DNA from 4 places in the Saccharibacillus brassicae genome. Region 1 is predicted to be linked to each of the others. Evidence: riboswitches for the same ligand, from Rfam matches in the RefSeq annotation. Region 1 holds a riboswitch; each other region holds the start of a gene.
What was found. Region 1 has a riboswitch for thiamine pyrophosphate ahead of tenA (thiaminase II). Riboswitches for the same ligand answer to the same signal wherever they lie in the genome.
Positions count from the first base shown of each region.

Region 1 (7,486 bases):
TTTGCCGTTCAGCACGGCGGCTTTGCCGCTTTTGCCGCCTTTGACGTACGACGCGCCGTTCTCGAGCGTGCCGTTATAGCCGTTCGGGGAACCGTCTTTGAGCCGGTTTTTCGAAGCGTCTTCGAAGCCGTACGCGGCGATCAGCGGGCTCTGCGCCCGGGCCGGTACGGTCAATTTAAAAGACTTGTTTTTCCGCGCCTCGCCGTTCGTGATCGCCGCCGTCAGCGTGACTTTGGCGTCCTGTTTTCCGGCGGCCGGACGGGTAACGACGCCGGCGTTCGAAATGACGGACGGGTCCGACGACGTCCACGCGATCTGCGTGCCTTCGGTGCCGGCAGCCGGCAGCGTCAGATCGTAATACGTATCGCCGGCAGCGTTCAACTCAAGCGCTTTGTCGACGGCGGATACGGCGACTTTGGCCGAGGCTTTGCCGGTCTTGGTGCCCCATACGCTTGTGCCCGCCGCGGACAGGGCGCTCAGCGTCAACGTGCGCTCGCCCGATACCGGATGGGTCCCGCGGAGAAACAGTCCCTTGTACACGACCCCGTTCGTCGTGATCGTGACCCGGTTTTCGCCTTCGAGCTTCCACGTACCGGAGGCCGCCCCGGCAAGCGTGCCGTCGGCTTTGAGCGTCACGGACACGTCGGAGACGATGTCGGCGCTGATGGCTTTGCCCTGCGCGATCCAGCGGTAGTCGCCCGGAATCTCCGCGGCCTGCACTTTGGCCGACGCGTCGGTCTCGCCCGCATAGCGGTACGGCGCGACAACCGGCCAACCGTCCGCGTTCATGAACATTTCGTGCACCCGGATCTCGTGCTGCTCGCCGCGTCCCGGGAAGCGGGAGTGGAAAATGAGGAACTGCTTGCCCGTCTTCGCGTCGTAATAGGCGGAGTTGTGTCCCGGAGAGACGGCGCCGAAGCCGACGCCGGTACCCGGATCGCCGAGCTTGCGTTCGAACAGGTAGTTGCCGATCAGCTTCACGCCGTACGGTTCGATCGAATCGTCGTCGAACAGCGGCTTCGACGGGTCGGACTTCACGTTGGTCATATCGTTGCCCTGCGCGTCGAGGAACGGACCGTCCGGCGTCTTCGAGCGCATGACGCGCACGTTGTAGCCGCCAACCGCGTCCAGTCCGCCGAACGACAGGTACATGTAGTAATAATCGGTCTTCGGGTTATACAGCATGTACGGACCTTCGATCCGGCTGTGATTGCCTCCGATCAGCTTCTTGCCGTAGCCTTGGCCGGGCAGCTGCTTGCCGGTCTTCGGGTCCATTTCGAGAATGAAGATCCCGCCGGAATACGAACCGTAGACCATCCACAGTTTGCCGTTTTTATCGAAAAAGACGTCCGGGTCGACCGCGTTCGGATGTTTGGTCGCATCGTAGATCGTGCCGTCTTCGCTTTTCTGGTCCCACATGCCCGATTTCAAAATGATGCCCGTATCCTTGTACGGACCTTCGACTTTGTCCGAGACGGCGATTCCGAGCGCGGAACGCGGGGAGTCGCCTTTGCACGCATTGTAATACATGTAGAACTTGCCGTCCGCAAGCTGGATAACGTCGGCCGCCCACAGCGTATCGGTCTGCGCCCAATCCAACGCTTCCTTGAGCTCCGTCTTGACGTTGGGAATGATCGGGTTGGTATTCGTCACGCCGGATGCGATCAGGTCCCAGTTCATCAAGTCTTTCGACTTGGCGGCCGCGAGATGCGAGCCGAATACATAGAAGGTGTCGCCGACTTTGATGACGGACGGATCATGCACGGACGCTTCGCGGAAAGTCGGGGCTTTGGCGTTGAACGTCGGAAACTGTACCGCTTGGCTCAGCGCTGCGGCGGGAGAAGCGGCAGCCGCGGCGGGCGGCGACAGGACATCGGCGGACAGGGGAAGCAGCAGAGCGGCGGTCAGGGCGGTGACGCCGGTTTTTACCCAAATTTTTCGGTTCATACATAGTCTCCTTCAGAACATTTAGTAAATTAATTTGTTAATCAAGATAGAACAATGAAGGACATGGTTTATGGAAAAAATAACTTTGATACCGCTTACACCGAATAATAAACCGAAAACGACTCTCTTTTCAAGTCTTAATTTACGGTCTGCTAAAATTTGTCGATTATAAAATAAACATTATGGTTAATCTATAAGAAGGGTGAACCGTTTTTTGTTTGGCAAAGAAAGCCTGAAGGTTTTGGATCTTATGTCTATAACCACACATGCCAAAAAGCCCCGAATCCCGGCTGCCCGGGGTTCGAAGCTTCATGCAGCGGTAGCAAAGCGGTAAATGCGCTCCGTGCTTAGTCCGCGGCGTCAGCCGACGGCGGGAAACGGATTATGCTTCAGGCAGACGAGCGTCACGTACCCGTCATGCACGGACACGACAGCCCGCGTCGTACGAACGCCGTATAAAATATAGGAGCAGCCGTTGTCGCGCCGTCCTTCGTATTTGTCGATGCGCCGCGGCGTGCGGAGGAACTCACTCAGCATCTCGTCGTCGAAATGGGCGCGTTCCATGTCCCGTTCCGCACGTTCGGTCAGCAGCAGCCGATTTTGCTCCAGCGCCTCCTTCAAATGTGCCGCAATCACTTCCGAGTCCACTCCACCAGATTTGATCATCCGTAAGCCTCCTTTTGCTTTTGTGCGTGTTCGCTTTTTCGCTGTCTCGCTTTAATGAGTGAATGGTTTTGCTTAGACTCTATTTTGCACAAAAAAGATTGTTTCGTAAAGAAGTTTAATAAACCACCAGTCAAAAAGTACGGAATACCGCCGTTCGTCGCCCGCTTGGTTGACGCTGCGTCCTTTTTTGTTTAAGCTGGAATTCGTTGTGTCCGGGCTGCGTGCCGCGGACCGAGGAGCGGGTCGATATCGCAACATTAACAATATTTTCACTTCTTCAAAAGGCACTTGTGCTATCCTCGTGTGCAAGGAGGTGTTCGAGCTGAGCGGCATCGTGTTTGTGGCAGCATCGACGTTTATCATCCTGATGAGCGCTTCATACTTGATCTACAAAAAGTTTCCTTATCAGCAGCAGCTGGCGTATATTCCTTCGGGAGCGTCTCTGCTGGCGAGCTTCATGATGATTTTTACGAGTTTTGACTTGAACCGGCTCGACGGGTTGACCGCAAGCGCCCTGGGTATCGCGCTCGGAACGGCGAGTCTGGCGGCTTTTATGTGCTCGCCGTTGATCGATCACTATTTGCGCTACCGGCAGCATTGACAAGAAGGCGCGGCGGAGATAGAGTAGACACGTAACCTGACCCGCCGCCTTCGGGCGTCAATCGAATAGCATGATCCACTGGGGGAGCCGCTGCGCGGCTGAGACAAGAACAGCTCTTGGACCCTTTGAACCTGATCCGGCTCGTACCGGCGTAGGGAAGTGGAGCCGGACCCCTGTTTCGGACAACGACAAGTTTGTACTTTTGATGCATAAACGGGAGCCGCTCCATTTCGGAGCGGCTTTTTTTGCGCTTTCATTCGGGGGAACTCCGCGGTGGACCTTGCTTTTCGCGCGGGAATCCCCTTATTGGAGGTCGATGATTCATGTCTTTTACCGAACAGCTTCGCCGCGGGGCGGACCCGATCTATGAAGCGATTTTCAAGCATCCGTTCGTCCGCGGCATCGCGGAAGGCACGCTCCAAAGCGAACAGTTGATTCATTACGTCAAGCAGGATTTCGAATATCTGAACGCGTACATGCGCATCTACGGCATCGCGATCTCCCGCTGCGAACAGCGCGAGCATATTCAGATGTTCAACGAACAGATCGCTTTTATCCTCAACAGCGAAATCCATCCGCACCAAAACTTCTGCGAGCGCGCCGGCGTGACGTACGAAGAGATGCAGGGCTATCCGCTTGCCCCGTCGGCGCACCATTACACCCGCCACATGCTGAACGCGGCCCATGAAGGCACGCTGGAAGACATTCTGGCGGCGCTGCTGCCGTGTCCGTGGACGTACGCGGAGATCGGGCAGCGCCTGCTGGACGAAGTGAAGCCGGGTCCGGAGCATCCGTTCTACGACTGGATGCATTTCTACGGCAGCCGCGAAGCGGGCGTGACGGACAAGATGCGGGAGCTGCTCGATCAATGGGCGGAGCCGCTGAGCGAAGCGCGCAAACGCAAACTCAAAGAGCAGTTCGACGCCAGCTGCCGGCTGGAGTACATGTTCTGGGACATGGCGTATCGCCTGGAGGAATGGCCGGTCTAGGTCTGGCCGGGCGTACACGCGAAGCGGATGTCATCACGAAATCGGGAGGCTGACGAGGATGGAACAGGAAATGGGGCAGCTGCTGCGGCGGCTGCGCAGCGAACGGCCGCTGGTACATAACATCACGAATACGGTGGTCACGAACTTTACGGCCAACGGCCTGCTGGCGCTCGGTGCGTCGCCGGTCATGGCTTATGCGCGCGAGGAAGTCGCGGACATGGCGCGCGTCTCGGGCGCGCTGGTGCTCAATCTCGGCACGCTGACGGCCGAACTGGTCGAAGCGTGCGCGATCGCGGGCCAGGCCGCCAACGAAGCCGGCGTGCCGGTGCTGCTCGACCCGGTCGGGGCGGGCGCGACGCCGTACCGCACGGAGTCCGCGCTTCGGCTGCTGCGCGAAGTGCGGATCGACCTCGTGCGCGGCAACGCCGCGGAGATCGCGCATCTCGTCGGCGAGATCCGCGAGATCAAAGGCGTCGACGCGGGCGGGCAAGCCGGCGGCGCGGCCGTGGACCTGGCCATGCGGGCCGCCGCGAAGCTCGGCACGGTCGTGGCCGTTACCGGCCGCGAAGACGTCATCACGGACGGGACGGCCGGTTACGTCGTCACCGGAGGCGACGCGCTGCTCGAACGGGTCACGGGAGCGGGCTGCCTGCTCACTTCGGTCATGGGCGCGTTCCGCGCCGTCGAACGCGACCGGCTGCGGGCGGGCGCTGCGGCGCTTGCGCTGTACGGCGTCGCCGCCGAAGCGGCAGCCGCAGCCGCGGGCGGGCGCGGCCCGGGCAGCTTCCAGATCGCGTTCCTCGATGCGCTGGCCGCGCTGGACGAGGCTTCCGCGGCAGCGGCTGCGAACGCGGTACGGCGGATAGCGATTGCGCCCGCAAGCGCCGGAGGTGCGAGATGACGGTATTCAGGGCGCTGACGATCGCCGGCTCGGACAGCGGGGGCGGGGCCGGCATTCAGGCCGACCTGAAGACGTTCCAGGAACTGGGCGTCTTCGGCATGTCGGCGATTACCGCCGTCACCGTGCAGAATACGCGGGGCGTGCGCGGCGTCTATCCGATGACGCCAAGCGCGGTAGGCGAGCAGATCGACGCCGTCGGCGAAGATCTCGGCGTCGACGCGCTGAAGACGGGCATGCTGTTCGACGCGGCAATCATCCGCGAGACGGCCGAGCGAATCGCGGCGTTCGGCTGGAGCCGGGTCGTCGTCGACCCGGTCATGATCGCCAAAGGCGGCGCGGAGCTGCTGCGCGCCGACGCGATCGAAGCCATGAAGCGGCATCTGCTGCCGCTGGCGTACGTCGTCACGCCGAACATCCCCGAAGCGGAGGCGCTGTCGGGCATGACGATCGCCTCGATGGCGGATCGGCGCGAAGCCGCGCGGCGCATCGCCGCTTACGGCGCGAAGATCGTCGTGATCAAAGGCGGCCATGCCGGGGAAGATTCGGAGGCGGGATTGGGCGCCGGCGGAGCACGGCGAGGAGAGCCGGGGGAGAGAGCAGGCGCCGGCGGGGCGCGGCGGGAGGAGCCGGAGGCGGGAGCGGGCGCCGGGCGCGCTTCACGCGTCGTCGATCTGCTCTACGACGGGCGCGACTTCGAAGAGCTGAGCGGCCCGCGGATCGCGACGCGGCACACGCACGGCACGGGCTGCACGTTCTCCGCCGCGATCACGGCGCAGCTCGCCCTAGGCGAAGACGTTCGCGACGCGGTACGAACCGCCCGCGATTTTATCCAGGCGGCGATCGAAGGCGCGCCGGCTCTCAATCTGGGCGGCGGACACGGCCCGACGGACCATTGGGCTTACGCCCGGCTGCGGGCGGGATCGACCCGGTAGCGGCATGCGGAGCCTCGCGTCCGGCCGCTCATTGCACACAGAAACCCGGTTCTCCGTGTCGGAGAATCGGGTTTCTTTTGGCGTGCTCGGTTTCTTTTCCAGTGTAAAGAAAAGGGTATGTGCGACATTCCGCCCTTGCGCGTTTTGCGCCCTGCGGAATCTTTTTGCGGACCTGCGCGCCTTTTTGAACACGTAACGAATCCTAGCAGCGCTATTTGCCGATTTTTCGTGTTTTTAGCAAACTAACGAATCCTCCTATCCTTATTGGGCGTGAAAACGCCGTTTTAGGCCGATTTTGAGGCAATAGCGTGATGACGATTCGTTAGTTTGGATAAAAGCGCGTAAATAGGCAAATAGCGTGATCAGGGTTCGTTAGGCGCTTGCGACAGGCGGGTTTGTCGACAATGGGAGCGGATGAGCGGCTTGTCCGCTCTTTTTGCTGCACCGACAACGCATAGGGACAGACGGACAAAACGAAATCCCGGCTTCCGGCTGCATAAGCGGCCGGCGCCGGGATAACGAAGGTAAGCATACAAGCAAGCGACCTGCCTACCTGTAAGTAAAGCATGCGCCCTGCATGCGGAGCGAGCCGTTCGAGCCGTTCGAGCGAATTGGCGCCGCCGAGCCGAAGCCGGTGACGCCCTATGTAGGCGATAGATAGAAATAAGCGGCGTATAGACTCGCGTCGGATAAAGCCAAAAAGGCCGATCTGAACGGTCGATCCTTTCGATCCTTTCGATCCTTTCGATGCAGCCGATCTTTTCCATGCAGTCGATCCAGAGCATGCGGTCGCTCAGTCGAGAAGCGTCGGCATGGACGAATGCGACGGGGTACTGTTGACGGCGAGCGACGCGGCTTCGCGGCTCCAGCTCCAGGCGCTGAGCAGCAGCAGGCCGGCGGCCAGCACGACCATCCACTTGTTTTTGTTGCGGTTCGGCATAAGATCCTCCTTGTGATGGAATAACACGCAAACCGCTTGAAGCGATTTACAGGCTCATGGGTTCCGGTCGAGTTCCATTCTAAAGCACGTTCGCGCTGAAAGCTATGAAATCCTTCTCCATGCCGCCGCGCCGCCGGTCAAGACTCCGGCAGCCAGACGGTAAATCTGCCGCTCTCCGCGTCCGGAGTCAGGACGATCGAAGCGTCTTCAGCCGACGCTTCCGCGCCTTCGACGGATTCGATCGCCGAGATGCCGCGCAGCACAAGCTTCCACGTCGTGGACTTGTCGCCGCTCGGCGCGCTGCCTGCGCCAAGCCCGTCCGGGCTCGGCGCCCGTGTCCCTTCCGCGGCCCTCTCCGCGATTCTCCCCGCGTTCCCTTCCGCAGCCCACGCGGCGCCTTCCGCAGCCCTTGCCGCGTTTCCTTCCGCGGCCTTCCCCGCGGCCCTCTCCGAGCACACCGTCAACACCCGCCCTGCGCGGCGCACGACGACCGTCAGTTCCGGCCGGCGG
Region 1 is NZ_CP041217.1:3,876,387-3,883,872, forward strand. Features, by position in the region: gene abnB (arabinan endo-1,5-alpha-L-arabinosidase AbnB) at 1-1,947, opposite strand, end outside; gene FFV09_RS16030 (hypothetical protein) at 2,308-2,613, opposite strand; gene FFV09_RS16035 (YesK family protein) at 2,954-3,214, shown strand; TPP riboswitch at 3,285-3,389, shown strand; gene tenA (thiaminase II) at 3,538-4,203, shown strand; gene thiM (hydroxyethylthiazole kinase) at 4,262-5,104, shown strand; gene thiD (bifunctional hydroxymethylpyrimidine kinase/phosphomethylpyrimidine kinase) at 5,101-6,036, shown strand; gene FFV09_RS23845 (hypothetical protein) at 6,830-6,976, opposite strand; gene yicI (alpha-xylosidase) at 7,114-7,486, opposite strand, start outside.

Region 2 (7,486 bases), 1.4 Mb from region 1:
CGGCCGGAGCCGTTTCGGTCGTCGCCGAATCGGGAGTCGTAGCGGCCGGCTGCGCGCCGCAGCCGACGAGCGCCAGAACCAGCAGAATCGAGATCATGGCGGTCAGGAGCGAATATTTTCTTTTTCTGTTCATGATGAACCCCTCTCTGTGTGGAAAGCTTATTGGGTGGAGCAAAAGTCTACGCGGTGAATAAAAATGCAATAAAATGAGAAATATGATTCTGATAATGATTATCAACATCACTAAATATATCGGTATACAGGGAGCGCTGTCAATCGCAAATTTGAGCGCTCAGCCGGAAATACGTACGTATTTTCATAGCAAAACCTGACATTGGACGCGGAAAAGAACGGATCGAGCCGCAATTTTCGAACATTCGCAGACCAGGCACGCCAAAAATGCCCGTCGCACCAAGATCGGACATTTGGAAGGGAGAGCATACGAAAACGCCCCTACTGAAGTACGGACGTTAGCAGGCAGGGCATACCAAAAACGTCCGTACTTGGAGTACGGACGTTCGCGGCACGCAGGTTTAAAGTTCCGGACTTGAACATGCATGCTTATACGGAATTATACGAAAAGCGCAGGAAGCGGAACGACCGGCCCGGGCCGCTTGGATTTCACCAGACAGCCCGATGCTCCGATGGTTCGCCGGCCAGTCGGCTTACCGCCCGCTTACCGGCCCCAGGCCGATTCGGGCAGCTCGACCGGCAGGCTGAACGAGAAGCAGCTGCCTGTCGCCGACGAATGCTTCAGCCGCAGCTCGCCGTTCATCAGGTCGACGAGCTGCTTGCAGATCGACAGGCCGAGCCCGGTGCCGCCGTAGCGGTTGACGTAGTTGGCCGTATGCAGCTGCGTGAACGCCTGGAACAGCAGCGGCTGCTTGTCTTCCGAGATGCCGCTGCCGGTATCGGTGACGGTGAACGTCAGATGCACGTTGGCCTCGCGGTCGTCTTCGAGCGCGGCGCCCGAGGCGGACGACAGCGGCAGCACCGCTAGACTCGTCTCCCGGCCTGTTCCGGATTCGGCGGAGACGTAAGCTTCGATCCGGATCTCGCCTTCTTCCGTGAACTTCAGCGCGTTGGACAGCAGGTTGATCAGGATCTGCCGGATTTTGTTCTCGTCCCCGATCCAGAGATCCGGCATATGCATCGGAATGACCTCGTTCAGCTTGACGTTTTTGCGGGCGGCTTCCGAGCGGAACAGCTGCAGCACTTCGACCAGGCAGCCCCTGAGCGAGAACGGTTCGTACACGACTTCCATTTTGCCGGAATCGAGCTTGGAATAATCCAGGATCTGATTGAGGATCGTCATGAGGGAACTGCCGCTGGAATGGATCAGCCGCAAATACTGCCGCTGCGTCTCCGACAGATGCGTCGATTCGAGCATCTCGCCCATGTTCAGAATCGCGTTCATCGGGGTGCGGATCTCGTGGCTGAGAATGGCGAGCAGATTCGCTTTTTCTTCGAGCGTCTTTTTCCGTTCCTGCTCGGCTTCGCGCCATTTCTGGTACGTATGGTCGAGGGTTAGCATATTTTCGAAAAAAGCGGCCAGCGATTGCAGCAGCTCGACGTCCTGCGGTTGATACGCGTAAAAGTTGTCGTCGAACGCGCACAACGAGCCGAACACGCGGCCGTCGCCGTCCTTGATCGTGACGCCCATGAACGAGCAGCCGCCGATAAAAGGGGTCACGTCCATATTCCGGGTCAGCGGGTGGTTCCGGTTGTCGTCGATCACGAGCGGCTCGGGGCCGTGTTCGGTCACCAGATGGCAGTAGGAATCGGTGTGGTCGATCACGAGTCCTTCCTGTAAAATGACGGCGCTCCGGTTGATCGTATTGAGCACTTTGGTCTCGTATTCGTCGCTCAACGCGATGCAAAACGTGTTCGCGGGAATGATCTTGCAGGCCGTATCCACGATTTGGGCGGCCGAGGCGTACAATTTTTCGGACAAAACGTCCATCACGTCGATATAACTCGTCTTAAGCAAAGCGCACCTCCAAATAAATAAACGTTTCGGGACAAAGAAAAAACCATTTATTAAAATATTTGCGTAAAATAGGAATAGGAGTATGAAAAAGAGAGCGAATAAACGTAGATAATGTCGGAAAAAGACGGATTTCTACTAAGTATGTTCTGTTATAAACTCATAACGGCTTCTCCTAAACAGGTATCGCGTACGCTTGGCGCAAAAAAAGTCGAATCGCCGGCCGATCTCCCCGTTGCCAAGCGTCGAACGATTCGTTATGCTGAATTCAAACCGAATATGAATGCGGGTGCTGGATGAAGTCCGGCTGAGATGGGAGCCTTGTGCCCCGGACCGTTAATCTGATCCAGGTAATGCTGGCGTAGAGAACCTCATTCGAATTGTTCAAGCCATTCGTGTATTCTCCGAATGGCTTTTTTGTTTGTTCACGCACAAAGCGGGGAGGACGATCATGAACGACGACCTATCGAAAACAACGGAAATAACCCGGAACGCCGCTGCGCAAGCAGGCGGCGGGGCGGACGACGAACGGTACTCCCGGCAGAAGCTGTTCGCGCCGATCGGCGCCGAAGGACAGCGCAAGCTGTCGGAACGCGCCGTGTGCATTGTCGGCATGGGCGCGCTCGGCACGGTGCTGGCGAACCATATGGTCCGCGCCGGCGTCGGCAAGGTGCGCATGGCGGACCGCGATTACGTGGAGCGCAGCAACTTGCAGCGGCAGATGCTGTACGACGAAGAAGACGCGGAGCGGTCGCTGCCCAAAGTGGTGGCGGCAGAGAGCAAGCTGAAGCGGATCAACTCGTCCGTGGAGATCGAAGCGGTGTTTGCCGACGTGACGCCCGGCAATATCGCGCAGCTGCTGGACGGCGTCGACCTGGTACTGGACGGAACGGACAATTTCCGGACGCGGTTCCTGCTCAACGACGCCTGCTACGCGCACGGTATTCCGTTCGTGTACGGCGGCGCGGTCGGGTCGAGAGGGATGAGCGCGATCTTCGTGCCGGGCGAGACGCCGTGCCTGCGCTGCTTCATCCCGACCGCCGATTCCGGCGGCGAGACGTGCGACACGGTCGGCGTGATCGCGCCGATCGTCGATATCGTCGCTTCCTACCAGGCGGCCGAAGCGCTCAAATATCTCGTGGGCGACCGCGAAGCGCGGCGCGGCACGCTGCTGTCCATCGACGTCTGGAACAATCGCCAGCACGAACTCGGTTCGGTGCGCGCGCGGCCGGACTGTCCCTGCTGCGGGCTGCGGGAATATCCGGCGCTCGCCCGCGAAGCGGAGACGACGCTGTCGCTGTGCGGCCGCGATTCGATCCAGATCGCGGGACACGCGCCGTTCGAGCTGGAATCGTGGCAGCGGCGCCTTGCGCCGGCGGCGCGCAGCCTCAAAGCGAATCCGTACCTGATCCGGGCCGAGCTGCCGGGCGGCGAGCGGATCGTGCTGTTCGCGGACGGGCGGGTGCTTGTGCAGGGGACGGACGATCCCGTTCGGGCGCGCACGATTTACGACCGGTATGTCGGGGATTAGGCCGGGTTGCCCAGCAGGGCAGACGCAGGCGCAAGACAGGGGCATAGAACGGAATCGAAATCGAAATCGAATGTGAAAAAACAGGGAGGCGAATCTTTTGCGGGACTTCAGATTATATGCGATTACCGGCGAGAACTTTCATCCGGGACGCGAACTTGCGGACGTCATGGAGCAGGCGATCATCGGCGGCGCCGACATTGTCCAGTTCCGGGACAAGCACAGCGATCCGGCGGAGCGGCTGCGCAAAGCGCGATCGCTGCGGGAGCTGACACGGCGTTACGGCATTCCGTTCATCGTGAACGACCATATCGACCTGGCGCTGGAAGTGGACGCGGACGGAGTGCATCTGGGACAGGGCGACGTGCCGCTCGAAGAAGCGCGGCGGCGCATGGGCTCCAAAATCGTCGGCATCTCGACGCATGCGATCGAAGAAGCGCTGCTGGCGCAGGAGCAGGGCGCGGACTATATCGGCGCCGGTCCCGTGTACGCCACGCAGACCAAAGCCGACGTCGTCGCGCCGGTCGGGCTCGGTTATATCCGCGAAGTGTCCGAGCGGATCGGCATTCCGTTCGTGGCGATCGGCGGCATCAAGCTGCACAATGCGGACGACGTGATCGCGGCCGGCGCGACGCGGCTGTGCGCGGTCAGCGAGATCGTCGGCAGCGACGATCCCGCGGAGGCATGCCGGGCGTTTATTCGCATACTGGACAGGAAAGGGTGAGCCTTCGAATGGTGGAATTGATCATAAACGGAAGCAGGCAAGAGCTGGAAGCCGCCACTTTGGCGGACGTCGTGGAGCGGCTCGGTCTGACCGGGCGGCCGATCGTGGCGGAAGTGGACGGCGAGGTGCGCACGTCGGAGCAGTGGGCGTCGACGCCGGTCACGCCGGGCATGAAGATCGAATTGGTCCATTTTGTGGGAGGAGGCTGAACCGATGAACGAATATGAAGATGAATACGGATACGACAACGGCCAAGCAGCAGCGGGAGCAGAGGGCCGCGCCGACTCGGCGCGGCCGGCAGAGCGGATCGAACCCGGCGGCGACGGCTGGAGTCTCGGCGGCCTGAACATGCAGTCGCGCTTTTTCCTCGGGACAGGATTGTTCCCGAACCCGTTCGTGCAGACCGAAGCGATCGCCGCGTCCGGCACGGAAGTGCTGACGTTCGCGATCCGGCGCGTCGATCTGGAAGCGGCGGAAGACGATTCGATTCTCCAGCATCTGGAGCAGGGCGCTTACCAATTTCTCCCGAACACGTCGGGCTCACGCACGGCGGAAGAAGCGGTGCGAATCGCGCGGCTTGCGCGCGCGTCGGGCCTTAGCGATTGGATCAAGGTGGAGATCTGCGCCGACGAGCGGACGCTGCTGCCCGATCCGATCGAGACGCTGCGGGCGACCGAGATTCTCGTCAGGGAAGGCTTTACGGTGCTGCCGTACATCTCGGACGATCCGGTCATGTGCCGGCGCCTGGAAGAAGCGGGCGCGGCGGCGGTCATGCCGGGAGGCGCGCCGATCGGCACCGGCCTCGGCATCTTGAATCCCTACAATATTAGCCTGATCGTCGAGCGGTCGAACGTGCCGGTCATCGTCGACGCGGGCCTCGGCACGGCCAGCGACGCGGCGCTGGCGATGGAACTCGGCGCTTCGGCGATTCTGATGAACACGCCGGTCGCCAAAGCGCAGGACCCCGTCGGCATGGCACGGGCGATGCGCCTTGCGATCGAAGGCGGCCGGCTCGCCTATCTGTCGGGCCGGATGCCGAAGAAGCGGTACGCGTCGGCCAGCAGCGGCTTCGAGTCGCTGATCGTGGAATGAGCGGGGGAGCGGCCATGAACGATTCGTTCCTCGTGCTTGGCGGAGGTATCATCGGCTTGTCCTGCGCGCTGGAGCTTCGGCTGCGCGGCGCGGACGTGACGCTGCTCGAAGCCGGCGCCTGCGGCGGGCAGGCGTCCGGCGCGGCGGCCGGCATGCTCGCGCCGTATTCCGAAAATCCGGATTCGCCGGACGAGTTCTTCGCGCTGTGCCGCGCAAGCCTCGACCTGTATCCGGCCTGGCAGCGGCAGGTCCGGGAGCTGTCCGGCCGGGACTTCGAATATACGGAGTGCGGCAGCCTGTACGCCGCTTACCACGAAGCGGACCTGGCGGCGCTTGAGCGCCGGCTGGACTGGCAGCGCAGCCGCGGATCGAGCGGCACGATCCTGCGCGGCGGCGAACTGCGCGCGGCCGAGCCGGGCTTGTCGCCGGCCGTGGTCGCGGCGCTGCATACGCCGGAAGAGAGCCATATTTACGCGCCGGACTTCGTCGAAGCGCTGAAAAGCGCCTGCGTGAAAGTCGGCGTGCAGATCCGCGAACGGCTCGGCGAGCTGGAGCCGACGCAGTGGGCACGCGGCGTGGAAGTCCGGGCGAGCGGCCGGGGCGTAGACGGGGCATCCGGGCTCGGCGCGCGGAACGCCGGCGCGGAAGCGGGCGGGGAGCGGCAGCCGGCGATGCAGGCGGGCGGGCAGGGCGCGGCGCGCGAAGGCTGGGCAGCCGAACGCAGCCCGGCGGACGCGGCCGGAGCTTCCGGCGCGACCTTCCGGGCGGACCGGCTCGTGGTCTGCACGGGGGCCTGGGCCGGCGGATGGGCCGGCCGCTTCGGGCTGCGCCTGCCCGTGCAGCCGATCCGCGGGCAGATCTGCGCGTACGCCTGGGGCGCGGAGCAGGTGCCGCTGCGGCACATGGTGTTCGGCAGCCAGGGCTATCTGGTGCAAAAAGCGAACGGGACGCTCGTCTGCGGCGCGTCCGAAGACGTCGCGGGCTTCGATACGAGCGTGACGGAGCACGGCATCGCGCGATTGACGCGCTGGAACAAGCGGATGCTGCCCGCGCTGGAAAAGGCGCAGCCGTTTCACCGCTGGGCGGGGCTGCGCCCGGCGACGCTCGACGGCCGGCCGCTGATCGGGCGGCTGCCGGGCGCGGAGCGCGTGATCTTCGCGGCGGGCCATTACCGCAACGGCATCCTGCTGAGCCCGGTGACGGCGAAGAGGGTCGCGGACTGTGCCGAAGGACGGGAAGCGGAGCCTTGGCAGCACGCTTTTCGGCCGGAACGGTTCGGTTGGAACCCGGCAAAGTGAGGCCGGGTTCCGGCCAACCTCAAATTTACTTCAAATTTTAATATTTTCATTATGAAAGCGTGGGCTCCGGTCGATGTCAACAAGGTAGGATATTCGGCGAATTCAGAGGAGATCATAGATAATGGAGATTAATTGGAAAGCCTGGCTGTTCGCAAGCGCTATTTTTACAGCAGCAGCAGGAACAAGCAGCACATCTGCGTTTGCGGCGACCCCGAGCACGGACGTATCGTTCAATGACCTGGCCGGCGTATCGCCGGAACAGACAGAGGCGATCCGGGAAGCGGCCCGTCTCGGGTTAATTACGGGCTTCCCCAACAACGAATACAGACCGGGCCAGGCACTGACGCGCCAAGAGTTTGCGATCCTGCTGGTCAAAGCATTGGAGCTCCCGCTTGAGAGCGGCACGACTTCTTCTTTTACAGACGTTACTGCGGCAAGCTGGAGCCTTCCTTATATCGAAGCGGCCCGCCGGGCGGGTCTGATGAACGGAAGCGGATCAGCTTTCCGGCCGCAATCTTTCGTGTCCCGCGAAGAAATGGCTTCCGTCCTGCTCCGCGCCGTAAACGGGCAAAATACATCCGGCGGATTGACCGTCAACCCCTCCTCGATCGGAGCGGTCAGCAGCTGGGCGCGCGGCTCGGTCGAAGCGGCCGCCCGCCTCGGATTGATCGAATCTTCGTTCGCGAACCTCAACCTCAAAGGACGCGTGACCCGCGCGGACATCGCGCCGTTCCTCGTCAACATCTTCCCTGAAAAAGAAGTGACGGCGACCGTAACGTCCGTAAGCGGCGATACGATCATGATCGACGGCCGCCCTCTCCTCGTGACGGATTCGCTCAAACGGCTGCTGCTCGGAA
Region 2 is NZ_CP041217.1:2,428,272-2,435,757, reverse strand. Features, by position in the region: gene FFV09_RS10125 (iron-siderophore ABC transporter substrate-binding protein) at 1-133, opposite strand, end outside; gene FFV09_RS10120 (ATP-binding protein) at 677-1,990, opposite strand; TPP riboswitch at 2,263-2,373, shown strand; gene FFV09_RS10115 (ThiF family adenylyltransferase) at 2,439-3,518, shown strand; gene thiE (thiamine phosphate synthase) at 3,616-4,239, shown strand; gene thiS (sulfur carrier protein ThiS) at 4,248-4,448, shown strand; gene FFV09_RS10100 (thiazole synthase) at 4,453-5,331, shown strand; gene FFV09_RS10095 (FAD-dependent oxidoreductase) at 5,346-6,629, shown strand; gene FFV09_RS10090 (S-layer homology domain-containing protein) at 6,751-7,486, shown strand, end outside.
Region 2: it holds a riboswitch for thiamine pyrophosphate, as region 1 does, so the genes downstream of both, FFV09_RS10115 (ThiF family adenylyltransferase) here and tenA (thiaminase II) in region 1, are expected to answer to the same signal.

Region 3 (7,486 bases), 750 kb from region 1:
CGATAGAAGGGTTCGTTGGAGTTTGGGCGGGGCGGCGGATAGACGGGCGGTCTGCCGGCCGGGTAGGCGATGGACGGACAGGCGCGAGGATGTGCAGACGGGCGCGAGGATGTACACACAGGCGCGAGGGTGTGCAGACGGGCGGCGTATTTACCAGCAAATCTACGCACTAGCAAACGTATGCACCGGTCAGTGCCCGCATCCGCGGACTCACGTACCGGCAAACGCCCGCACCCGCGGACTCACGTACCGGCAAACGCCCGCACCCGCAGACTCACGTACCGGCAAACGCCCGCATCCGCGGACTCACGTACCGGTAAACGCCCGCATCCGCCGACCCTCCCGCGTCCGGCTATTCGCTCCTTAACCCGTCTAACGCAGCGCGTAGAAACGCCGGGCGTTATCCAGCAGGATGGCGCGGGCAGCGGATTCGTCGAGTCCGCGGAGCTGCGCCCATTCGCGGCAGACGTCGGCGGTCATGGACGGATGGGTAGCGCGTCCGGAAAAAGGACCTTCGAACGGCCACGGGCCGTCGGTTTCGCTCATGACGAGCGTTTCCGGGTAGAGCCGGGCCAGGTCGCGGATTTCTTTTTCATAGAGCAGGTCCGGGGTAAAAGAAATCCGGTAGCCGCTCGCGATCATGCGCCGGACGGTGTGCTCGGAGCCTTTGAACCAGTGGAAATGCGCGCGTTCGACGCTGTATCGCTCCAGCAGGTCGCACGCGGTATCCGCATCTTCGTACACGGCGTGCAGAGCGATCGGCAGGTCGTGCCGGGCGGCAAAAGCGACGAAGCGTTCGAGCAGCCGGACGTATCCGTCTTCGTCGAGGCTTTCGCCGCGTTCCGACGCTTCGAGCCGGCTATAGTAAGGCAGGCCGACTTCGCCGACCGCCGTCATGCGCGGCGGTTGGGCAGAATTTGAAGGCGCGGAAAGCAAACAGGGTGCTGCCGATTTCTGCACGCCGGACGCCGTTTCGGGCGTGGACTCTGCCGGCGAAGCCTCTTCCTCTGCCTGCGCATCTGCCCGTTCGCCTATCCCCTCACTTGTCGCAGCCCGGGCTTCCATCCAGGCGAATAGCGCTTCTTCTTCCTCGGGAGTCGGCAGCGGCTGCTCGGGATGGAAGCCGTAAGCCGGGCGCACGACGTCCGGATATTGTATCGCCAGCGCCTCGGTCCGGCGCGCGGATTCCAGGTTCATCGAGACGGCAACGACAAACGCTCCACCTTCGTCCTGGAACTCGCTCAGCATGCGCGCCGCCTGCTGCGGATCGTACTGCTCCAGATGAATATGCGAATCGGCCAATTTGGCGCTCATGGCGGACGAACCTCCTGTCGTTTTTTTATATGAAAAAAAGCGGCGGGGCGCAAAGGGCAGGGCGAAAAAGGACGGGCCGTCCGGACCCTTTAAAACCCAAACCCAAACCCAAACCCAAACTAAAATGTGTGCAAAATGACAACATTTTATACCGAAACAAGCCGATTTTGCGAAAAAGTGTTCATTATGCTCACATTTTCCGCGAAAATCGGCCCAAAACGTACTTAAAGCTCGGATTTGTTGTCATTTTGATCACTTTTCGCTAAAAAATCGGATTTCCGGGTGAAAATGTTGACGAAAGGTCAACATTCCCTCAGCCTACGCTGCGACTGCGACTGCGACTGCGACTGCGACTGCGACTGCGACTGCGACTGCGACTGCGACTGCGACTGCGACTGCGACTGCGACTGCGACTGCGACTGCGACTGCGACTGCGACTGCGACTGCGACTGCGACTGCGACTGCGACTGCGACTGCGACTGCGACTGCGACTGCGGCTGCGGCTGCGAGGCCGTCTTACCCTCTCGCAGCCGCGTCGCGGCTTTTGCGCTGCTCTTCCTTCATCAGTCCGGTCAGTTCGCGGCGCAGCGCCAGAAATTCCGGCGTTTCCGCGATCTCTTCGCGGCGCGGGCGCGGGAACGGGACTTCGATCCGCCGAAGCACGGCGGAAGGGCGGCCGGACAGCACATAGATCGTGTCCGACAGCAGCAGCGCTTCCTCGATATGGTGCGTGACGAACAGCACGGAGCGCCGCGTCTCTTCCCAAATATCGAGCAGCCACGCTTGCATCTCGCTGCGGGTAAAAGCGTCGAGCGCGCTGAACGGCTCGTCGAGGCACATAAGTTCGTGCGGACTGAGCAGCGCGCGCACAAAGGCCGCGCGCTGCTGCATGCCGCCCGACAGCATGTGCGGATACGCCTGCTCGAAGCCGGCGAGACCGGCGCGCGCCATCCAGCGGCGGGCTTCTTCGAGCGTCTCCCGGCGCGAGGCGCCGTTGATCTCGCGGTCGAGGATCACGTTGCTTTCGATCGTGCGCCAGGGAAGCAGCGCCGGCTGCTGCGGCATGTAGGCGATATGGCCGCGCTCGCCGGTAATGACCCGGCCGTCCAGCGCGATCTCGCCGGCGTCCGGCCGAAGCAGTCCGCCGATGAGGTGGAACAGCGTGCTTTTGCCGGAACCGGACGGTCCGATCAGGCTGACGAACTCGCCCTCGCGCACTTCGAGCGAGACGCCGCCGATGACGGGCAGCGGCTTGCGTCGGCTGCCGAACGATTTGCTTACGCCGGACAGCGCCAGCTTGACCGGCGAATCGTGCCCGCCTCCGGAAGCGGCTCGCAGCTGCGCGTGTTCTCCGTCAGCGTTCCTGCCGCCGGATTCAAGCCGGCGGCCCGCATCCGCTCCGGCACCGCTCCCGCCGTTCTCTACCCCGCGCCGCGAATCGCTCTCGCCATGCTCTACCTCGCGACGCGCACCGCTCCCGAGCCTACCGTCGTCTCCGACTCTTTTAACCGGCAGGCCGTTCTCTTCGATTCCGCTCATCCCGCTCATTCCGCTTCGCCTCCTTCCGCGTTCCCGCTTCGGCGTCCGCCGCGCACGACGAGCCGCTCGATCAGCGTGACCAGCAGGAACAGCAGCAGGCTGAGCGCGACGATGATCACGATGGCGGCGAAGATGCGGTCGGTGCGAAACGCCGATTTTTGCAAAATCATGTAATAGCCGATTCCTTTTTGCGCGCCGATCCATTCCGCGATAACGGCGCCCATGACGCTGTACGTCGCGGCGATGCGCAGTCCCGAGAACAGGGAGGGCAGGGCGTGGGGGAACTCCAGTTTACGGAAAATTTGCACCCGTTTCGCCCCGATCATGCGCATGTAGTTCAGCATCGTCCGGTCGGTCTGCGCGAATCCGTCCATCGCCGAGACGGCGACGGGGAAAAAGCACACGAGCGTAATGACGATAATTTTCGGCAGCAGGCCGAAGCCGAACCAGATCATGAGCAGCGGCGCAAGCGCGATCGTCGGCACGTTCTGGCTCAGGATCAGCAGCGGATAGAGCGCCGATTTGAGCAGGGGCACCAGATGCAGCAGGCAGGCGACCAGCAGGCCGACCGTCGAGCCGATCGCGAATCCGATCAGCGTCAGCCGCAGCGTGGACAGCGTGTGCATCCAGAGCGAGTCCGCGCTGCGCGAAGCTTCGCCGGCGATCAGCGAAGGAGACGGCAGAATCCACGCTTCGATCGCGAAGAAGCGGACCGCCATCTCCCACACGAACAAAAACAAGAGGACCGCCACGAAGGGCGGCCACGCGGAGCGGAACCATCGGCCGAGCGTCAAGCGCAGGCTCATGGACGGTATTTGGCGGTCAGACGTTCGATGCTGATCCCGTCCGGACTCGGATAATGCGCGATTTTGATCTGGGAGATGACACTCGGCGCGCCGGCTTCGGTCAGCGCTTCATGCATCTGCCGCACGATCTCGAGCAGTTCCGGCAGTTCGCCTTCCATGGTCGTCTCCAGCGCGTGTACCTCGTATTTGACGCCGGAGCGCTGGATCACTTCGATCGCTTTGTCCACGTAGGGGATGGAGTCTTCGCCGTTCGGCGTCTTCGGGATAACCTGAATGCTAAGCAGGGTCGCTGCCATAAACCATCTTCCTCTCTGGGCTGAATTTTATCTGGATTCTATCCGAATCTTGTCCGAATCGGACCCGACCCGGAGTGCTTCTATTTCGCTGTCGGCAGATAGTCGTTGGTGAACGCCTTCGTGGAATCGAATTCGCCTTCGAGCAGGTTCTGCGAACTCATCCACTTGCCGTAGTTGTCCCATACTTCCGGCTTCTGCATGCCCCATTGGTCCGCGTCGTCGCGGTATTTCGGGCTGAGCCATTCCTGGCTCGCTTTGACCAGTTCGGGATCAAGGTCCGGCACGGCCTGGATCAGGATATCCGCCGCTTCGGCCGGATGGTCGATCGCGTATTCGTAGCCTTCGCTCGTCGCTTTCATGAACGCTTTGACCAGTTCCGGGTCGTCCGCGATCTGCTTCTCGTTCGTCGCGATGACCGGCGTGTAGTAGTCGAGACTGTCGGAATAATCCTTGACGTACAGCATGTCGATCGGTTCGCCGCGCAGCTTCGCTTCGATGCCTGTCCAGGCGTAGAAGATCCAGGCGAAGTCGATATCGCGTTTGACCGCGGTGAAGAAGTCGGCGTCGCCCATGTTGATGTTTTCCACTTTGGACACGTCCGCGCCTTCCTGGTCCATGATCGATTTCATGACCGCCGCTTCGACCGGGGAACCCCAGCCGCCGTACCGTTTGCCTTCGAAGTCTTTGGGCGATTTGATGTTCCGGTCGGTCGGAGCCGCGAAGCCGGACGTATTATGCTGGATGACCGCGGCGAGCGAGACGAGCGGAACGCCCTGGACGCGCGCCTGCGTGATGCTTTCCTGGTAGCTGATGCCGAACGGCACTTCGCCCGAAGCGACCATCTGGTCCGCGCCGCCGGCACCCGGCTGCAGGATCGTGACCTTCAAGCCTTCCTGTTCGTAAAAACCTTGATCCACCGCGGCATACAGGCCGGTGTGGTTCGTATTCGGCGTCCAGTCCAGCACGACGCTTACGTCGCGCAGCGTCTGCGCTTCGCCGCCATCCGCCGCTTTCGGGTCACCGGTCGCCGCAGGCGTTCCGCCGCCGGCACCGCCCGAGCAGGCGGTCAGCGCCAGCAGCAGCGCCGCGAGCGGAGCCGTCCATTTTATTCTTTTGCCGATCCCCTTGTGCGTGCTTCTCATTTCTCTGTCTCCTTCAACCGTATTGCCCGCTGCTTCATGCCCGCCGGAACGCCAAAAAAGCGCCCCGGATTCCGGGACGCGTCACGTCGATGCAAGCTGCGGGTCCCGATCGAGAAGCTAGATGGGGCAAACACGCTTAAACGTTCCTACGCTGGCATTACCCAGATCAGGTATAAGGGTCAGTATCTGCTTGGGATACACTCTCAGCCGGCCTTGCTTCCGGCACCCCCCGGGGGTTATGAATTTGTCGGGTTTGCTTCGGAGTCATTATAGCCTTTAAAAGAAAAGCTGTCCAGCGAACGAATCGATTCGGTAAGCATCCGGTTCACTTTCGTCTATTCGGGTACTTACTAATAGAGAGACGAACCACTGTAGCTCGAATACACCCATCTTGCTTAGGAGGCTTTATACCATGGACCAACAACAATTGGAACAAAAAATTACGGAAACTTTGGAACGTAACCGTTTCGGATCTTTCGCCACGGTCGAAGGCGGCCGTCCGAAAGTACGTTACATGACCGTATTCAATGAAGGCATGACCATCTATCTGGTCACCAGCTCCCAGACGCACAAAGTCGAAGAATTGGAGAAGAACCCAAACGTGGCGCTGCTGCTCGGCTTCGAACAAGGCGGAACGCAGGACGAAGTCCAGGTCGAAGGTACGGCCGAAATTACGCGTGACGAAGAGCTGCGCAAAAAGCTGTGGCACGATTCGTTCGAGCAGTGGCTCGAAGGACCGGAAGATCCGAATTACGTCGTGATCAAAATCACGCCTTCGCGTGCGGAATACGCCAAAAGCAAACACGAAGTGGAAGTTTGGGAAGGCTAAACCTCTTCTGAACGCATAAGTCAATTGTTGTATAAAAAGCTCCGAATCGGCCCAGTGGCGCCGGTCGGAGCTTTTTTGTATGAGAATTGTGTGAAATTGTTTTGATAATCAGCTAAAAGGTCTAAAAAATAAGTCGAAAGAACCCGATTCTAAAAGAGGGGCACTGGGTAATAGGTGAAGATTGAATCGCTTGCTGTCTAGGTTAAAGGAACCGGTTTTTTGGTCGGAGTGGATATTGCGTCAATTATAAGTTTTGGGGGGTTCCTTAAGTATGGAGCATATATGCAGCAGCTGTCAGCCGGTAAAGCCCATCGAAGATTGGGGTACCGTGTATTTGCGTCCCGTGACGGAGATGCTGAATGAGTTGGTCGAAGATCGCAACTGGAAATCGGGACGAAACGGCTACGAGAGCGGCGTTCTGTTTTTTTCATATACGAGCAAGGAACAATTTCTGGAGATGGCGGAATGGCTGAACAGCCTGCCGGTCGAATGGACGGAACCGCTTCAGGTGAAGATCTGCGGGGAAAAAGATTCGCCGGTTCTGCTGCCATGGCTGCCGTTCTCCCAGATCGCGGCGCGGTTTCAAAACATGGACATGGTCAGCATCATCACGCAGGAGAAATTCACAAGCTTCATGCAGCCGATCGTCAACGATCAGGAAGCGATCGTCGCTTACGAATTTCTGCTGCGCGCGGCTCCCGGGGGAGAGTCGTTCAATCCGTTTGAACTGTTCGACGTGGCGCGGCGTACCGGGATGCACTCGTTTCTCGACCGGGCGGCGCGAATCTCGGCGATCCGTCGCAGCGCGGAAGTGCTGCCCAAAGGCGTAAAACGTTTTATTAATTTTCTGCCGTCCTCGATCTACAATCCGGACTACTGCCTGAAGCATACGTTTGCCGCTATTCAGCGCTACCAGCAGGACCCGCAGGACTTCGTGTTCGAAGTGGTGGAGACGGAACGGATCAGCGACATGCCGCATTTGCAGCGCATCTTCAACGTGTACCGTTCGCGCGGCGTGTCGGTGGCGCTGGACGACGTCGGTTCGGGTTATTCGACGCCGGAAGTGTTGGCCAACCTGAAGCCCGATTTCGTCAAAGTCGACCGGGGCTTGATCGACCGCTGCGACGAATCGCCGGACAAGCAGCGCCGCATCGAAGAGATCGTCAACATTTCGTCGAGCTTCGGCGGCGTCGTGCTGGCGGAAGGCATCGAGCGGCGCGAAGAATACGAGTTCTGCCGCAGCCTTGGCATTTCGCTGGCCCAGGGTTATCTGTTCGGCCGCCCGGCGTCGGAACCGATCGCCGTCGGCTGACGGATTGCGATAATTAATCGGTCGTTTCTTTTGCGAAAAACAGAGCAGGCCTGCCCGGTGGGCGGACCTGCTTTTTGGTTTGGAAGCCGGCGATGCAGCGAGCGGGCAGGGGCGGCGAGTGCGTGCGTGGCTTTCCTATTCCCTCCGCTTCATGTTAAATTGGGAAGATGTGCCGGGAGCCGACGTTCGGTTTTTCGACCGGGCACAAGTATACATAGAAGAAAGTGGGAGAGAAATGGAAGAAAGCT
Region 3 is NZ_CP041217.1:3,123,342-3,130,827, forward strand. Features, by position in the region: gene FFV09_RS12970 (TatD family hydrolase) at 373-1,314, opposite strand; gene FFV09_RS12980 (ABC transporter ATP-binding protein) at 1,831-2,862, opposite strand; gene FFV09_RS12985 (ABC transporter permease) at 2,859-3,659, opposite strand; gene FFV09_RS12990 (thiamine-binding protein) at 3,656-3,955, opposite strand; gene FFV09_RS12995 (ABC transporter substrate-binding protein) at 4,036-5,097, opposite strand; TPP riboswitch at 5,224-5,337, opposite strand; gene FFV09_RS13000 (pyridoxamine 5'-phosphate oxidase family protein) at 5,510-5,926, shown strand; gene FFV09_RS13005 (EAL domain-containing protein) at 6,198-7,238, shown strand; gene FFV09_RS13010 (undecaprenyl-diphosphate phosphatase) at 7,474-7,486, shown strand, end outside.
Region 3: it holds a riboswitch for thiamine pyrophosphate, as region 1 does, so the genes downstream of both, FFV09_RS12995 (ABC transporter substrate-binding protein) here and tenA (thiaminase II) in region 1, are expected to answer to the same signal.

Region 4 (7,486 bases), 2.4 Mb from region 1:
GGCAGGCTTTGCCAAAGACTTCGTCAGGCCTTTCAATCTCTTGCCTTGTCCGCCGGCCAGCAGCATGGCGATCATTTCTTTTTTCTTCATTCAGACGAACCTCCTCGGCAATATATACGACTGTGCGCGTGGCGGAGCATTCTCCGCAGATGTGTAAGTGCCCGAACGGGCGGTTGCGACTTGCCAGGATAGCAGAACGGGAATGCAAATCAGCGAGACAGTATAAAACCACATATAACATGTTTAACCCGAGCGAGCCATTTGGAATCTCCATTTGCCGGGAAATTTCGCAATAAAACGCACGAAGCGCAAACGGAATTTTGTGCAAACGATTGAACGAACGCAGCTTGCGCAAATGCGTCGTCCTTCCGTCCTGATGATACCATATACTTGAAAAATTGAAAGTATTAAATGAATATCCGGAACGGAAAGCCGCGGGTGAAGCCGCTCAAACGGACGTCGATCGAAGCCTGTGGGAAAAAGAGCGAAACCTCTGCTTGGGCAGGACGGATTTTGTGCGGATTCGGGGAAAAAGAAGGACTGGCCCGCGTTCTGGTCAGGCTGCCGCAGACGGTGGGGGACATTCGGAAAAATTCGCGGCTTTCGCCTCACCTAACGAACCCGGGTCACGCTATTCGGCGATAAAAACGCTTTTACTGCATACTAACGAATCGCAGCAGCGTTATTTGTCCGAAATCGGCCTGAATCGACGGAATGGGAGCGAATAAGAACACGAGGATTCGTTCGTTTGCAAAAAAGGCGGAAAATCGGGAAATAGCGGTATGAGGATTCGCTGCGCGGGGGCGGGGAACGTGCGGGGTGCGGGGGGTGTGCGTATGGACGTGCATATAGATATGGAGAATGCGAAAAGATCGATAGTATGCAAAAAGACAGTAACGCGCGCAGGCCTGGCCCGAACAAAAACCCTGCCGCTCCATTCGGAGCAGCAGGGTTTTGCGGCAGCCCGGAACGCAGCCCGTTCACGGACTCGTCCGCATGTCGCCGAGCCCGAACACCGGCACCAGCTGCGCCAGCAGCAGCGCGGCGGCAGCCGCTCCGGCGAGCAGCAGGAATACGGCCGCATCGCTGCGCGTAACCGGCGACGGATAATAGTAGGTTCTGCGGCGCTCGGCATCGAAGCGCTTCACTTCCATCGCGACGGCGGTACGCTGGGCGCGCCGGATGCTCTGCGCCAGCAGCGGCAGCGCGTACAGCTCCGGCAGGCGCAGCAGCGCCGCGGGCGCGAAGCCCCGTCCGGCGCCTCCGGTGCCGCGCACGGCAAGGGCGTCGCGCCGGATGCGCAGCTCCTCCAGCGCCATCGGCATGAGGCGAAGCGACGCCATGAAGCTGTAGGCGTATTTGGGGCTGAGCTTCAGGCGCTGCATCAGCGCGTAGAACAGGTCGGTCGAGCGGGTCGTCAGCACGAACAGCAGCCCCTGGCAGCCGAACGCGATCGAGCGGAAGCCCAGATGCAGGCCGCGATAGAAGCTTTCCTGCGAGATCGAGATCGGACCAAGCGACCACCAGATCTCGGTGCCTTTGCCGAACAGGATCATCGACAGCGAAGCGGAAGCGAACGCCAGCGCGAAGCCCGAAGCGAGCAGCGCCGTTTTCCAGGCCGGATAACCGGAAGCGGCGAACAGCAGCAGCAGAAATACGACGGCCAGATAAAACGAAGCGTCGATCCGGTGCGTCAGCACCGTCAAAGCGAACAGCAGCAGGAACAGCGGCAGCTTGAGCGCCGGGTTGGCCCGGTGCAGCCACGTCGTGCGGGCCGGTTCGAAAAATCCGTTCACGGACGTACCTCCTTCGACAGCCGCAGCCCGTCGGCGCGGGAGCGGCCCGTCTGTTCGATCGAGGCCAGCCGGCCGTCTTCGATCCGCCAGATTTGCGTGGCCAGCCGCTCGGCGATTTCCATCTCGTGCGTAATCATCAGCACGGCATGGCCGGAAGCGCGCAGCCGCTCGCACAGATCCAGAATCGCGAACGCGTTGCGTGCGTCCTGGCCGAACGTCGGCTCGTCGAGCAGCAGCAGCGGCTTGTCCGACACGATAGCCGAAGCGACGCTGAGCCGGCGCTTCTGGCCGAGCGACAGCAGGTACGGATGGCGCTCGGCATAATCGCCAAGCCCGAAAACGTCTAGGCAGTCGGAAGCCCGGCGCAGAATGCCGGCTTCCGCTTCGCCGTCCGGTCGGCTGCGCCCGAACCAGCGGGCGCGCCAGCTGCCGCGGGCCGCGCCGCTCTCCGCCGCTTCGCTGCGCAGCGTGAACGACACTTCGTCCAGCACCCGGTTCGTCACGAACTGGAACTCGGGGTTCTGGAACACGAAGGCGGCGTGCCGCGCCGCCGTCTCCCGCAGCGCCCGGCGGCCCGGGGGGCGTTCCCCCGCGTATTCGCACGAGCCTTCATGCGGCAGCAGGCCCATCAGCCCGAGCAGCAGCGAGCTTTTGCCGGCGCCGTTCGGGCCGGTCAGCGCGATCAGGTCGCCGGGCCGGACGGCGGCCGATTCCGCCGCGCAGACGGCCTTGCCGCCGCGCAGCACGCGGAAATCGCGCAGCTGAAGCAGCGGCCGGGCCGCGTCGGCGGCTTCGCCCGGAGCCGCCGATGCGCGCGGCCCGGCAGCGGCGGCCGGAACGCCGGGGGCTTGCGCGTCAACGGCATAGCCGGCCGAAGCCGCGACAGCCGCCTGATCGACGCGCTCGGGCGCAGCGACGCGGAGCGCCGCTTCGCCCGATGCCGCCGCGCCGCCGACAGCGCGCCGCTCGCCTCGCTCGCCGGCCAGCCGGGACGCCGGAGCCGCCCCGGCCCCGTAAGCCTCGTGCCAGGCTTCCGGATGCCAGATGCCGTATTCGCGCATCTCCGCGCGGTAGCGGCCGAAGATCAGGGCCGCCGGACCGTCGGCCAGTATCGTGCCGTCGCCCCGGAACAGGACGACCCGGTCGACCCAGTCCAGCACTTCTTCGAGCCGGTGCTCGACGATGATAACTGTCCGGCCTCCGGCGACGCGGCGAACGGCGTCCCAGATCGTGCGCCGCCCTTCCGGGTCCAGCAGCGCGGACGGCTCGTCGAGCAGCAGCGTGTCCGGTGCGAGCAGCAGCACCGACGCAAGCGCGAGGCGCTGCTTCATGCCCTGCGACAGCGAGCCGATCGCGACGTGCGGGTCGGGCAGGTCCAGCCCGACTTCGCGCAGCGCCTGTTCGATCAGCGGCCGCATCCGCGGCGCGGGCACTTCCAGATTCTCCAGCACGAAAGCCAATTCTTCGTCGACGTAAGGCATACAGAACTGCGTGTCGGGGTCCTGGAACACGATGCCCGCCGAATCCGGCACGCTCAGCCGCTCCGCCTTGAGCGGCACTTCCGTGATCCGCGGGATGATGCCGCCGAGCACCTGCAGCAGCGTCGATTTGCCGCAGCCGCTCGGGCCGAGCAGCAGCACTTTTTCGCCGCGGCGGATTCGGAGCGACAAATCGCGAAACAGCAAGTCCGGCGTGCCGGGAAATTTCAGCCGCAGCTTCTCCGCTTCGGCGGCGTATTCGACCTTGGGCTCCGGCTGTTCAGCTGTCCAGCGCATCGTATTCTTTCCTCTCCACCGGCCGCAGCGACTGGGTAACGCCGGCTTTTTCGAGCAGCTTCGCCAAGCCGTACATCAGGTACCCGGCGATGACGAAGCCGCTGATCGTCCGCAGCGAATATTTCAGAATAAGCAGCCACGTCGCGTATTCCGTGACGTACCCGTAATAAATGTCCGCCAGCAGCGAGCCGGCGGCCGCCGCGATACCGGCAAGGCCCGCGACGAAAGCGCTGGTGCTGCGGTAACGGAACGCCGCGAAGACCAATTCGGCGCCCAGCCCCTGCACGACGCTGTAGAGCAGCAGTTGGATGCCGTAGGCGCTGCCGAAAGCGATCTCCAGATGCGCCGCCGCGATCTCGGCGATCAGAGCGACGCCGGGCTTGCGGATCAACAGAAACGCAAGCGTCGAAGCGGCGAACCACATGCCGTAGACCAGCTCGTCCGACTGGACGAACAGCAGCCCCGCGATGCTCGATACCGATGCCCACAGATGGTAGACGACGCCCAGCACGAGCGATACGACGACCGTGACCAATACGTCGGTCAGCGTCAATCCTTTGCGCCGCGAAGGCGCCTTTTCACTTTTGATACCCATTGTCCCATTCTCCCCGCTCATAGTCGTTTGCTGCGGTAACGACGAGGGTTCGCCCGGCATTTTCGCTGCCGGAAGCGCAAAAAAGCGGCTTTCCGGCATAAAAATGCGCAGAAAGCCGCCGATTTCACGGACGGATACGAATTCTCTACGCTGGCATGATCCAGATCAGATTAACGGTCAGAAGCGGTCAAACGGCTTCAATCTCAGTCCGGCTCGCCCGGACCCCCGTATCGTTATGCAGTTGCTTTTCACCCTACACCTTTTGGCGCGGCAGCGCAACAGCGAATTTCCGCATGCGCCGCTTAGGTAGGTCTCTTACTTCATGCCGCGCCGCAAAATCCGCAGCATAACGGCCTGCACCAGCCGGTCCGGCAGCCGCTTTTTGAACCAGACGAGCGCGGCCGCCCCGCGCGGCAGCACATAGCGAAAACGGCCGCGGCCCCGCCGTCCGAGCGCCAGGTCCACCGCGAGCTTCGCCACGTCGCGCGGATCGCCGCCGCTCTGCGCGCTGGCACGCGACATATCGAGCATCCGCTGCAGCGCCGCCTCGTTCGGCGAATGCTCCGCCCGGTGAATGCCGGCGAAGCCTTTGTCCCAGATCTCCGTCTTGTACGACGCCGGTTCGAGCACGTAAGTGCGGATACCGTGCGGAGCCGTCTCAAGCGCGAGCGATTCGCTGAAGCCTTCGATCGCGAACTTTGACGAGACGTACGGCGCGTAGCCGGGCAGGCCGATCGCGCCGCTGACGCTGCTCATCTGGATGATGCAGCCGCTTCCGGCCTCGCGCATGTACGGGACGACCGCGCCGGTCATGGCGATCAGGCCGAACACGTTGACCGCGAACTGTTCCCTCCAGCCGTGCATCGGCACTTCGCCGATGAATCCGCCCATCGCGAGTCCCGCGTTGTTGACGAGAATATCGATCCGCCCGAACGCTGCGCCAATGTCCGCCACCGCTTCGGTCACGCGTGCGTCGTCACATACGTCAAGCGCCACCGGGAAGATCAGGCCCGACACCGGCCCGGTTCCGAGCGGAATCAGGCCGCGCGGTTCGATCGTCTTCCCGGCGTCTCCGCTCCGATTCCGGACGGCGCCGGCTTCGGCTCCAGGTTCTGCGTCCCTGCCCGCTGCGACTTCCGCCCCTGCCGCGCGGTCGGCTTCCCGCGCCGCGGCCAGCAGCCGCTCCGCCGCTTCCGGCCGCCGCATGCAGGCCGCTACGCGCACCCCCTCCGATGCCAGCCCGATACAGATATGCAGGCCGAACCCGCTCGACGTGCCTGTCACGATCGCCGTTTTATTTTTCGTATCCATGTTTCGGCGCTGCTCCTTCACTTGGACCGCTCCCCGTTTGTCAATTTTCATTACATTATACGTTTGCTTGCTTTACATAATATCGACCAAGTGATAGCGTTGATCTATTCCCCTTACGAACGGACTCCTCTTCTGGATCACTCTGTTTACCCTTTCCTTTTCATGCACCCCTGATAGAAATAAAGCTCTCTTTATTTCTTTTTTTCGTTCTGTTTTATGTAAAAATATGAAAAGGAGGATTTATCATGATAAATCCAAATCTCCAACCTGCCACGCCCGGAATCAAAGCCGTTTTCGTTGGAACCAGTTCGCCGCGCGAGTGCGGATTGGCCGTTTTTTCCCAGGATATGATGAGCCAGTTGGCCCTGCTGGGCGACTTCGCTCCCCCGTCCATTATAGCGGTAGAAGACGAAAGAGCGTATGCGTACCGCAGCGAAGTGATCGGCAAAATCGCGCAGAACCGGCTTGACGATTATTTACGGGCCGCGGATGACCTCAACCGGAGCGACGCGGACGTCGTCGTCATCCAGCACGAATTCGGCATCTACGGCGGCGACAACGGCAGCCATATTCTCGATTTCGCCGCGGCGCTGCACGTTCCGTTCATCGTCATTTTTCATACCGTGCTGGCCGCCCCGTCTTCGGAGCAGCGCCGGATCATGCAGGAACTGGCCGCGCTCAGCTTCAAGGTCGTCACGATGGCGCGCAACAAAATCGCCGATTTGACCGACGTGTACGACATCTCGCCGACCAAAATCGAGATGCACCATCACGGCGTCCCGACTGTGCAGACAGAGAGCCGCGAGCAGCTGAAAGTCCGTTACGGGCACGAAGGACGCCAGATCCTGTCCACGTTCGGCTTCCTCAGTCCCGGCAAAGGCATCGAATACGTCATCGAAGCGATGAGCCGCGTCGTGCTTACCCATCCCGAAGCGCTGTACATCATCTGGGGCCGTACCCACCCTAGCATCAAGCGCCGCGAAGGCGAAGTGTACCGGGAAAGTCTCCAGCAGCGGGTCGCGGAACTGGGCCTCGGCACAAACGTGCTGTTCGTGGACAAGCATCTGTCGCAGGAAGAAGTTGTGCAGTCGCTCGTTATGTCGGACATCTACCTCACCCCGTATTTGGGGCAGGATCAGGCGGTCAGCGGGACGCTCGCGTTCGGCATCGGCTACGGACGGGTCGTCATCTCGACGCCTTACCGCTATGCGCAGGAGATGCTGGCGGACGGACGGGGACTGCTGGCGGAGTTCCGGGATTCGGTCTCGCTGGAAAAACATATCCTGAGCGTCTTCGATCAACCGGAGCTCAAAGCGGACATGGAACGCCGGACGCTCCAGCTCGGAAGCACGATGCACTGGAACCATATCGCCGGCGAATACGCGGCGCTGCTGCGCACCTGCTCCGCCAAAGGAAGTGCCGTTTGAACACCGCCCCGAACCCCGACGCGCTCTCCCTGTCGTACCTGCGCCGGCTGACGGACGACACCGGCATTTTTCAGCATACCAAATTCGGCGTGCCCGACCGTTTCCACGGCTATACGTCGGACGACAATGCCCGGGCGCTGATCGCCGCCGCGCTGGCCTATGCGGCCCAGCCGGGCGAGACGACGCTGGATCTGGCGCATACGTATACAGCTTTTCTGTATCACGCGCAAAATGACGACGGCAGCTTCCGGAACTTCATGAATTACGACCGCTCGTTCGCGGAGACGATCGGTTCCGAAGACTGCCAGGGCCGCTGCGCCTGGGCGCTCGGCTCGGCGATCGCAGACAGTCCGCTGCCGGACAATCTGCAAAATACGTGCAAGTACATGCTGAACCGCGCGCTGCCGCATCTGGAGGAGATTCGTTCGCCGCGGGCGATGGCGTACGCCTTAATCGGCCTGACTTCGATACTGGACGCTCCCGGGGCGCTGCTCTACGCGTTTCCTTACGGAGACGCGGACGCGCCGGACCCGGAGTTTCTGCCGCGCACGCGGATCGAAGCGCTGGTCGACAAGATGGCCG
Region 4 is NZ_CP041217.1:1,509,678-1,517,163, forward strand. Features, by position in the region: gene FFV09_RS06165 (glucose-1-phosphate adenylyltransferase) at 1-90, opposite strand, end outside; gene FFV09_RS06170 (energy-coupling factor transporter transmembrane component T family protein) at 981-1,796, opposite strand; gene FFV09_RS06175 (ATP-binding cassette domain-containing protein) at 1,793-3,571, opposite strand; gene FFV09_RS06180 (ECF transporter S component) at 3,555-4,166, opposite strand; TPP riboswitch at 4,291-4,405, opposite strand; gene FFV09_RS06185 (SDR family NAD(P)-dependent oxidoreductase) at 4,482-5,477, opposite strand; gene FFV09_RS06190 (glycosyltransferase family 4 protein) at 5,723-6,904, shown strand; gene FFV09_RS06195 (glycosyltransferase) at 6,901-7,486, shown strand, end outside.
Region 4: it holds a riboswitch for thiamine pyrophosphate, as region 1 does, so the genes downstream of both, FFV09_RS06180 (ECF transporter S component) here and tenA (thiaminase II) in region 1, are expected to answer to the same signal.